2 regions of the Rhodococcoides sp. S146-33 genome follow, and region 1 is predicted to be linked to the other one. Evidence: predicted binding sites of a transcription regulator. Region 1 holds the regulator's gene; the other holds the start of a gene.
What was found. The regulator LexA, encoded in region 1, represses DNA repair genes until DNA is damaged. The targets are predictions, from matches to a motif close to CGAACANNTGTTCG.
Positions count from the first base shown of each region.

Region 1 (5,156 bases):
CTTCTACGATGCCCGTATCGCCCCGGAAGCAGTGTCCGCGAGACACTTCGACACGTGGTGGAAGAAGGCCCGTCGACAGGACTCGTCCCTGCTGGATTTCACAACGGACACAGTCGTCAACTCCGACGCGGCCTCGGTGCTCACCGGTGCGTATCCCGATGCGTGGCGACAGGGTGAGATCCAGTTTCCGCTGACCTACCAGTTCGAGCCGGGTACGGCCGCCGACGGAGTCACCGCACGAATTCCCATCGCTCTTCTCGCACAGGTACAACCGGTCGGATTCGACTGGCTGGTTCCGGGAATGCGCGCGGAGTTGGTGACGGCCTTGATCAAATCGCTGCCGAAAGCTTTACGCCGCAACGTTGTTCCCGCCCCCGATTTCGCCGCCGCGGCCTTGGCGGTCATGAAGCCTCGCGCGGAGACTCTGGTGACGGCACTGGCACGCGAGCTGTCGCGGGCTGCCCAGTGCCACATCACCGCGAAGGACTTCGACGCCGCGGGTCTGCCCGACCACCTGAAGATGACGTTCGCAGCCGTCGACCCGGCCGGAAAGGTGTTGGGTAGCAACAAGGATTTGACGGTTCTGCGCACCAGCCTGTCCGGCGAAGTCGGTCGTCAGGTCGCGAGTGCGGTCGGCGACGCCGAGCGCGCGCCTACTCTCGCGTGGACCTCGGGCACTCTGGGCCGACTCGAGTCGACCGTCACCCGTGATGTGGGCGGACAGAAGGTCACCGGCTACCCGGCGTTGGTGCCGGAAGGACCCGGCGTTGCGGTTCGAGTCCTGAGCACGCCCGCCCAGCAGCGAGCAGCCATGCGCTCCGGAACTCGGGCCCTACTGTTGTCGACGGCACCGAAAGGAACCAAAGCTCTGCTGGCCGGCCTGCCGACCGCGGAACGTCTTGCGCTCGGCCAGAATCCGTACGGCGGAGTCGATGCGCTCCTCGAGGAGTGTCGAGTCCTTGCGGTCGAGGAAGCAATGGACGCACACGGTGGACCGGTCCGAGATCCGGAGGCTTTCGAGAAACTTCGCGCATCGGTCAATGCCGAGGTGCCACAGCGCACCGCCGCGGTGCTGGCCCTGGTGCGTCCCGTGCTGACGGCAGCTCTCGCGCTGTCGGCGCAGCTACAGGTGTCCTCGGGTGAGCCCGCCGACGATGTTCGGGAACAGCTCGACGGCTTGATCTTTCGCGGGTTCGTCACCGAATTCGGTTCACGCAGGCTGGCAGACCTGCCGCGATACCTCGCTGCGGCGACCAAGAGGTTGGCCACACTTCCGAGCAGCGCAGGCCGTGATGCGGCCGCGATGGACGTACTCGACCGCGTCTACGCCTCGTATGGGCGGCTGCTGGATTCGCTTCCGGAGGGCCGAAAGAACAGCGCTGGCGTGCAGGAGCTGTTCTGGATGATCGAAGAATTGCGGGTAGGGCTGTTCGCGCAAGGAATTCGGACTGCGTATCCGGTCTCGGAGAAACGCATCGAGAAGGCAATCGCGGATGAGGCCCGCTGAAGGTCGAACCGTCAGTCGATGTCCGCAGATTCGCGGTGCTTGCGCAGTTCGTGGATTTCTTTCTCGAAATCCTCGGCCGAACTGAACGAGCGATACACGGACGCAAATCGCAGATACGCGACCTCGTCGAGGTCGCGTAGCGGACCGAGAATGGCCAACCCCACCTCGTTACTGGGAATTTCGGCGGAGCCGGCGGCACGAATGGCGTCTTCCACCTGCTGAGCCAAGAGATTCAGCGCGTCGTTGTCGACATCTCTGCCCTGGCAGGCCCTGCGCACTCCTTTGACGACTTTTTCACGGCTGAACGGTTCGGTCACTCCGCTCCGCTTCACGACTGCGAGCACGGCGGCCTCGACGGTGGTGAATCGCCGACCGCATTCCGGGCAGGAGCGACGACGCCGAATTGCCTGCCCCTCGTCCATCTCACGCGAATCGACCACGCGTGAGTCGGGATGCCTGCAGAACGGGCAATGCATGAAGGAGCCTCCGTCGTAGCCGATGCGCCGACATCGAACATGCGTGTCGGAGCAATCAGTCGAGGATACTCAGTCATCGGCGTGTGCGATGGGGCCGGTGGTCATCTGCCGGGCGCGTACTCGACCACGGCACCGTCGTGAACCTCGACGACGCCTGCGGGCTGCACCCCAGCGCCGGGCGCATCGGCTCGTAGGTTCGCGATGCCGATCAGGCCACCGGCAACGACGACGGCTGCGAGCACCCACAGCACCAGCGATCGCAGCCGGACCGGCTGACCGGCGAAGTGCGCCGAGGTCTCGTCGAAGTCGCGATCGGCTGCCTCGCGGTCGGTGACATCGGTCCAGGACGACTCCAGAACCGGCAGGCACGGAGTCGTGTACGCACCGCGCATCGCGATGGAGCTCCGCAACGCAGGACGAGCACGGCGACGACGTTCGACGACAGTGGACCGGCTACGGACACCTGCGGTGGTGGGGCGATCGGTGATGATGGTCATCGGAACCTCGTCTTCGCTCGTTGGATCGATTGTTCGATCAGGCGTTCGATGGACGCTTGTTCGAAGTTCTATCACGAGCCTCCGACAAAGTCTGCAGAAAACGCGACACGAGTCGAACAGATGTTTGATTCAACAGCTGATACACGCTAGATTCGTGTCAGAAACCACACGCCACACGAGTCGACACCATCAACTCCAGTCCGCGCAGACCGAACCACGCAGACCGGATCCAGGACACCAGCAGGAGGCCGACAGCATGAAGGACCAGACCTCGACGAGGTCGACCACGGGTTCCAAGACGACCGGTTCCAAGGCGACCACGTCCGTGCCTACGAAGGCCGCCGCAGGGAAGCCTGCCGCGGAACCGACGCCCAAGGCCATGGAAGTCGGCACCGACATCAGCGCCGGCCTGACGGAGCGACAGCGAAAGGTGCTCGAGGTCATCCGAGCTTCGGTGACCGAGCGCGGCTACCCGCCCAGCATTCGTGAGATCGGTGATGCCGTCGGCCTGACGTCGACGTCGTCCGTTGCCCATCAGTTGCGCACTCTGGAGCGAAAAGGATTCCTGCGGCGCGACGCCAACCGCCCTCGCGCGGTCGACGTCCGCGGACTCGACGAGGTACAGGCCGATCAGGCTGCTGCCGCGGTCGACGGATCGTCCGAGGAACAGGATCGCTTGCCGACGCCGACGTTCGTGCCGGTTCTGGGACGAATTGCCGCCGGTGGACCGATCCTGGCCGAGGAAGCCGTCGAGGACGTGTTTCCGCTCCCCCGCGAGCTGGTCGGTCAGGGTTCGCTGTTCCTGCTCAAGGTCGTGGGCGAGTCGATGATCGATGCAGCCATCTGTGACGGCGACTGGGTGGTGGTTCGTCAGCAATCCGTGGCAGACAACGGAGACATCGTGGCGGCGATGATCGACGGTGAAGCGACCGTCAAGACGTTCAAGCGGTCGAAGGGCGAGGTGTGGCTGCTGCCGCACAACCCGCTGTTCGAGCCGATTCCGGGAAACAACGCTGCCATCCTCGGCAAGGTCGTCACCGTGATGCGCAAGCTGTAGAGAACAGCACCGAAACGCGAAGGGCCGCAGCACAGTGTGCTGCGGCCCTCGTGCTTTTCGGATCAGCGGATCATAGATTCAATCCGCGGCCGATGATCTCTTTCATGATTTCGGTCGTGCCACCGTAGATGGTCTGCACCCGAGAATCCATGTAGGCCTTGGCGATCGGATATTCCTTCATGTAGCCGTAGCCGCCGTGCAACTGCAGGCACCGGTCGATCAGCTTGACCTGGTTCTCGGTGGTCCACCATTTCGCCATGGCGGCTTCCTGCACGGTCAACTTGCCATCGTTGAGCAGTTCGATGAACTTGTCGACCATGATGCGGGTGGCGGTGGTTTCGGTGGCCAACTCCGCCAACACGAAGCGGGTGTTCTGGAACTTGCCGATCGACTTACCGAAGGCCTTGCGATCTCGGCAGTACTGGATGGTCATGTCCAGGGCCGATTCCATGGCCGCGGCGGCGACAACAGCGATCGAGAGCCGTTCCTGCGGAAGATTCTGCATGAGGTAGATGAAGCCCATGCCTTCTTCACCGAGCAGATTGGCTGCGGGCACGCGAACGTCCGTGAAGCTGAGTTCGGCGGTGTCCTGGGCCTTCATCCCGATCTTGTCGAGATTGCGGCCGCGCTCGAAACCTGGCATGTCGCGCTCCACGACCAGCAGGCTGAAGCCCTGGGCACCCTTCTCGGGGTCGGTGCACGCCACGACGATGATCAGATCGGCGTTGATTCCGTTAGTAATGAACGTTTTCGATCCGTTCAGTACCCAGTCGTCGCCGTCGCGAACGGCCTTGGTCTTGATGCCCTGCAGGTCGCTTCCGGTGCCCGGCTCGGTCATGGCAATCGCGGTGATCAGCTCACCCGAGCAGAATCCGGGGAGCCAGCGCTGCTTCTGTTCGTCGTTCGCCAACTCGATGAAGTACGGCGCGACGACGTCGTTGTGCAGGGTGAAGCCGATGCCGCTGTAGCCGCCGCGGGTGGTTTCCTCGGTGACGATTGCGTTGTAGCGGAAGTCCTTGACGCCACCGCCACCGAACTCCTCCGGTGCGGCCGTTCCGAGGAAGCCCTGCTTGCCGGCCTCGACCCAGACGCCGCGGTCGACGATGTTCTGCTCTTCCCACTTCGCGTGATTGGGGGCTACGTGCTGTTCGAGAAACTTCCGGTACGACTCCCGGAACAGTTCGTGCTCGGGCTCGAAAAGTGTGCGTTCCACGCAGATCTCCTTGTTCGGTGCGCACCGTCGTCGACCGCGAGAAAGGGGTGTCACAGCGCGGTCGTCGGTGCGACTGACGTCACCGTTCAAGACTACTTTCGCGGTGCACCGGGGGTCGATGACCAAAACGTGCGCGATCCGTGACCGCCCCCGCTACGTCCGCCGAGACGCGGTACTTTTCGCGAGCGCCGAAACGATCGGATAACCGACCAGAATGCCGAGCGAACCCCACGCGATTCCGCCGAGTTCGACCGAACCGACCGACAGCGTGAGGTCGCCGATACCCGCGACCAGTGCCGCGGCAACGACGATCAGGTTGACCGGATCGGCGAAGTCCACCTTGGCGTCGGTCCAGATGCGAACGCCCAGCAGCCCGATGAGTCCGTACAGAACCAGTGTTGCCCCG
Region 1 is NZ_JCAJWY010000002.1:1,100,062-1,105,217, reverse strand. Features, by position in the region: gene hrpA (ATP-dependent RNA helicase HrpA) at 1-1,507, shown strand, start outside; gene nrdR (transcriptional regulator NrdR) at 1,519-1,983, opposite strand; gene AC5WEY_RS13715 (hypothetical protein) at 2,085-2,480, opposite strand; gene lexA (transcriptional repressor LexA) at 2,860-3,537, shown strand; gene AC5WEY_RS13705 (acyl-CoA dehydrogenase family protein) at 3,608-4,750, opposite strand; gene AC5WEY_RS13700 (uracil-xanthine permease family protein) at 4,904-5,156, opposite strand, start outside.

Region 2 (5,156 bases), on a different contig from region 1:
GCTGCTCGAGGTGGCGTTGAGAATGCCCGTCGCGTTCGTCGGGGCCATGGGTTCGCGCAGGACTCACGACGATCGCGCGGCCCGGTTGCGCGACGTCGGGTTGACCGAGCAGGAGCTCGCACGCTTGAAGTCGCCGATCGGATTGGACTTGGGAGCCCGAACGCCCGAGGAAACTGCGCTGGCTATCGCGGCGGAATTCGTCGCCGTGCGACGTGGGGGTAGTGCGCTGCCACTGACACGAACAGCGGGCCCGATTCACCACGACGGGGCGGACGCCAAGTACGCATAGTTCGATGCCTCAGGGCTCGGAGCCACATGCAGTATCGCTGCCACGGCTCCTCGATTCCCGGGCTCCACTCAGCGATCAGAGGTTCTGGTTGTAAAAGGTCGAGAGCCTGTCGACTGCCTGATCCACGTACTCCGCCTCGTCGTACATTTCGTAGTGGCCGGCACCGTCGACGATGAGCAGGTCGACGGGATTCGGGGCCATTTCCCACAATGCCATTCCTGCTTCGTACTGGCCGGTGTTGCCCTTCCGACCGGCGATGATTACTTGGAGGGGTTGGGTGAGCAGCGGATCGACGAGGTGAAATGCGTCGTAGCCCATCAGAAGTGAATCGCTTCGTGACAGTCGGCGGTTGGTGGAACGTTTGTGGCTGCCGCGCGGGGTCCGGTAGAAGGCGATCGCTTGGGTGCTGTCGATGTCCGTGATGCCAAGTGCAACTGCGTCTTCGGGAGTATCGGGCAGCCAGTTCGCGCGCTCGTCCGTACCTGCGGCCACGTGCGCTGATCGGGCCGCGGCGAGTTCGTCGAGGGCTGCAGCTGGGCCGTTGGGAGCTGAGCCCGCGCGCCAGGCCGCTCCGATGTTGCTCGCGACGACGGTGCCGACGGCTTTGATGCGGTGGTCGGTGCGGGCCGTGTGGACTGCGTATCCGCCTCCAGCGCAGATCCCGAGGGTTCCGATGCGTTCGGAATCGATCATGTCGAGTTTTGTCACTTTGTCGATCACGTACGAGATGTCCTCGCCCCGACGGTAGGGATCTTCGAGATCGCGTGGTTCGCCGCTGCTCTGGCCTTGGTAGGCGGGGTCGAACGTGATGGCCGCGATTCCCCGGCGGGCGAGCGCTGCCGCATAGTTGGCACCGATCTGCTCCTTGACGCTGCTACCCGGCGTGGACAGCACGATGAGTGGATGCGGCTGCGTCCGATCGAAATTGTCGGGTAGGTGTAGATCGGCTGCCAAGGTGAGGGTGCCCCGAGGGATGGATAGGTGCTCGATCATGAAGCCTCTCCCGTATTCTTGTTCAGCTTCGCAATGTATGCAAAACATGATTGTGCGATATGGAACTAGTACGAAACTGTACCAGTTGAGGAGAGGTGTATGCAGTCGACCGATTCGGCACAGTTGTGGAAGTTGAACCACAGGCTCTTGACTCGAGTGATGAACGCGGCATCGCCGCAGTTCGACGAACTCGGGATCGAGACCAAGGAGTTCTTCGTTCTCGACGAGGTGGACAACAGCAAATATCCGGCCGAGTTGGCTGCACACCTGATGTTGCCCAAGGCCAGTGTCACGGTTTATCTTCGAGCACTTGTCGCCAAAGGCTTGGTTACCCGGGAGATCGATGAAACCGATCTGCGTCGTCATCGACTATCGACAACGGCGGAGGGCCGAGTGGTCCTGGAGCGAGCACTCGCTGCTCTCGCGGCAGAGTTCGGCGCGATGATGGACAAGTTGGACGAGCAAGACAGAGTCGACTTTCGGAGGATCCTGCTGTCGCTCGTCACGGACGATTAGTCGACGCAGTCAGGGCGGGTTGCCTCGCAAGTTCACTCGGCTTGCGACACGAGTGGTGCGTGCTGTTTCAGCCGGCCGGAGCCGACCCCGGCCGGCAGGGCAGAGAGGCCTTGCGTTGCTCATGCGGGACCACCGGTCTCGGCAGTACCTGTGACACAACGTGTTCCGGCTTGGAAAGGCGAATGAACAACTGTTCTGGCGACTTCCGCCGTTGCCTCGACTGTGGACGAGATCGCGGTTCAGAGGTTCGGGAAGACGACGTCCGGTCGTAACCTCACCCCTCGTCACGGATTACTTGGCTGGACCCTGTACGAAAACGTGCAGCTCAGTGGCCTTGAATCGCGGGTTTTCGTTTCTTGTCGGAGGGTCGCGATACTCTTTGCCCAGTTCGAACATGCGTTCTTGTTTCGGGTCACCGGGGGGTGAATGGGGATGGCTGTACCGATCGTGTCGTTGGAGGCGTTGACCGCCGCTGCGCAGGCAGAAAACCAGCATGCGTTCCGCAAGATCGCCGCCTGCTACGACGTTCATCGGACCTGGATCACCCACGATTCCAAGTTCAAGCATTACAGCCGGTACGGGCGCACCGAGATGGCGGCCGCGTTGGGCTGCTCGGCGACGGTCGCCGAATCGTACATCTCCGTCGGTGTTGCCCTGCACACGCGACTACCCCTGGTACGGACAGCATTCGAGGCCGGGGAGATCGATCTTCCGCGAGTGCGGACGGTGTGCCGGATCCTCGACAACCTCTCCGACGAGATCGTGCGCATGGTCGAGGACGAGATCGTCGAATCCGCCCGCCGCAATTCGCCCGGTCCACTCGAGACGGAAATCTGGGACATCTTGCTGCGAGTCGCCCCGGAGGAAGCGGCAGCACTACGCGAGTTCGCGAAACGATTCAGGCACATCTCCTACAACCCGGCCGGTGAGTTGGCGCGGATCCGAGCGGAATTGACTGCACCCGAGGCCGCGGCGGCGTGGCAGCTGCTCGAGGAGATGGCCGACACGCTCTGTCCGAAAGATCCTCGCGGTAAACAGGACCGGTTGTGTGATGCGTTCATGGCGAGGATGCACGGTGAACCCCGACTAACATGCCTGTGCCAACGAGAGGACTGCCCGAAAAAAGATGCAGCGTTGCCGGATCGACGGGTGCCGTTGACGATGATCACCGTCGACATCGCCACCCTCATCGGACTACTCGCCAACCCGGCGTATCTCGCCGGGCATGGCTCGATCGACCCGGATCTCGCACGAGAGTTGGCACGAAACAGTCAATGGCAGGTCCTGCTCACCGAGGCGGTCACTCTCGCCGAGAAGCTCGGCCTGGCGGTGCAGAACCCGGAGACCGGGGAATGGGAACGACGCAGCGGCAGCGAGACGGACAGGGCTGAAACGGGATCCGATGCGGGAACGGTGACGGACATCGACACAGACGCTGATTTCGACGCAGACGCGGACTCGGCTGCAGATACAGACGCAGATGCAGATTCTGAAGCGGATTTGGATGCTGATTCTGATGGGGTAATGGGGTCGGCTACGGATTCGGGGGCAGAGGCTGATCCCTCGACCTCACCGACTTCAACCAGTGCACCTGCACCTGAACGTGCGCCGGCAAACGCCCCTGCACCGGAGCCGCCGGGAGACGAGACGGCCGAGACCGGCGGGCCCGAGGAGAACGAGAAGACCGGAGGGCCCGATGAGAACGGCGAGACTGGCGGGTCCGAGGAGGACTACGAGTCCACACCCGTACCAGCGACACACCCGCCTACAACCCCCGAACCCGGTGCCGCCGGTCCTGTCCGCGATCACGCAGCAACACCTGCAGGGGCACCAGCGACCGACCCACTGGCGGAGGCAACACCAGCGACCGCTTCTGAAGCAGCCGCATCGTCCGAAGCCGCTTCAGCTTCGGGATCACCTGCGGAGCAGGCAGTGCTGGCACCTGGTATCGCACCGAACTGGTCGCAATCACGTTCGCCCACATCACTATCCAGCCCCGCAACACCATCCGGTCCCACGAGGTCCGGTCCAACGATGACAGATCAGAAACCAGCCGAAGGCAAGCCACTGCGAATAGGCTCCTCTGCCACAGCCGCCAGCAACGACCAACGTCAGCGTCGCCTGGGATCACTGACCTCCGCGGCCTCTCTGTTCTGCACCCACACACCCGTCAGCAGGGGCACACGGCACAGCTCTGCCCTAGACCTGGGCTCGTCGATCCGGCCTAGCCGAACCATGCACACACCCGGCGGCATCTACCTTGGCAATGCCTCGCTTGCCGCAGCCTTGGAAGCCGCCATCGCCGCCGACCCCACCCTCGGAAGATCCGTCGGACGGGACCCACTGACCGACCGAGCCCTGATCTACCGACCCGACACCCTCACCACCGCAGCAGTCCGGCTACGTGACCGACACTGCCGCTTCCCCGGCTGCCACAGACCCGCCGACCGATGCCAACTCGACCACGTGACCGCATTCGATCACGCCGACCCCCGCGGCGGTGGCTGGACGACGGTCAACAACCTGCAATGTCTCTGCGAGTTCCACCACACCGTCAAAACCGCCGGCTACTGGAGCGCCGTCATGCTCCCGGGCGGCGCGATCCTCTGGCGATCCACCTCGAAGACCACCCGAATCACACTGCCCGCCAACGGCACAGCCGTACCCATCCTCGACAACGACCTGAGACCCCACATCCCGACCAAACCCAGACGATCCGGCATCATCGCCTACCCAGACCCACCGAACCCACCCGACAACGAACAGTCCGAGGCAGAGGACACGGCAGCCCCACCGTTCTAGTCGCGCGCCAGCAATCGCCCCGTCGAGGATTCCGAACCCTCGATCCATGACCGTCGCACCACACCCGACAAGCCCAGTCGATCGTACGCAGTCACCGGGTTGCGGTGGTACAGCTGCGCGACGTCCACGGTGAACTTCTCGTCGGGTGCGAACACCACAAGGTCTGCAGCACAACCGACCTCGATGCGTCCGCGTTCAGTCATGCCCACCTGATCGGCGGTGTTCGTGGCCATCCACCGCACGATGTCGGTCAGTGCGAACCCACGGGCACGTGCCTCGGTCCACACCGCAGCAAGGGACACCTGCAACGACGCGATCCCACCCCACGCGTCACCGAAGTCTCCGGTGTCGAACCTCTTCAGATCTGGAGTGCAGGGGGAGTGGTCTGTGACGATGGTGTCGATCGTGCCGTCGTGCAAACCCTGCCACAGCGCCTCTCGATTTCCGGCCTCGCGAATCGGCGGGCAACACTTGAACTGCGTCGCCCCTGCAGGCACGGCCTCGGCGTCGAAACACAGGTAGTGCGGGCAGGTTTCGACAGTCAGACGCACCCCGT
Region 2 is NZ_JCAJWY010000001.1:719,605-724,760, forward strand. Features, by position in the region: gene AC5WEY_RS03425 (XdhC family protein) at 1-289, shown strand, start outside; gene AC5WEY_RS03430 (alpha/beta hydrolase) at 365-1,282, opposite strand; gene AC5WEY_RS03435 (MarR family winged helix-turn-helix transcriptional regulator) at 1,382-1,798, shown strand; gene AC5WEY_RS03440 (HNH endonuclease signature motif containing protein) at 2,231-4,600, shown strand; gene allB (allantoinase AllB) at 4,597-5,156, opposite strand, start outside.
Region 2: a site for LexA is predicted at 2,188-2,201, ahead of AC5WEY_RS03440 (HNH endonuclease signature motif containing protein). Genes of this name have one in related genera too.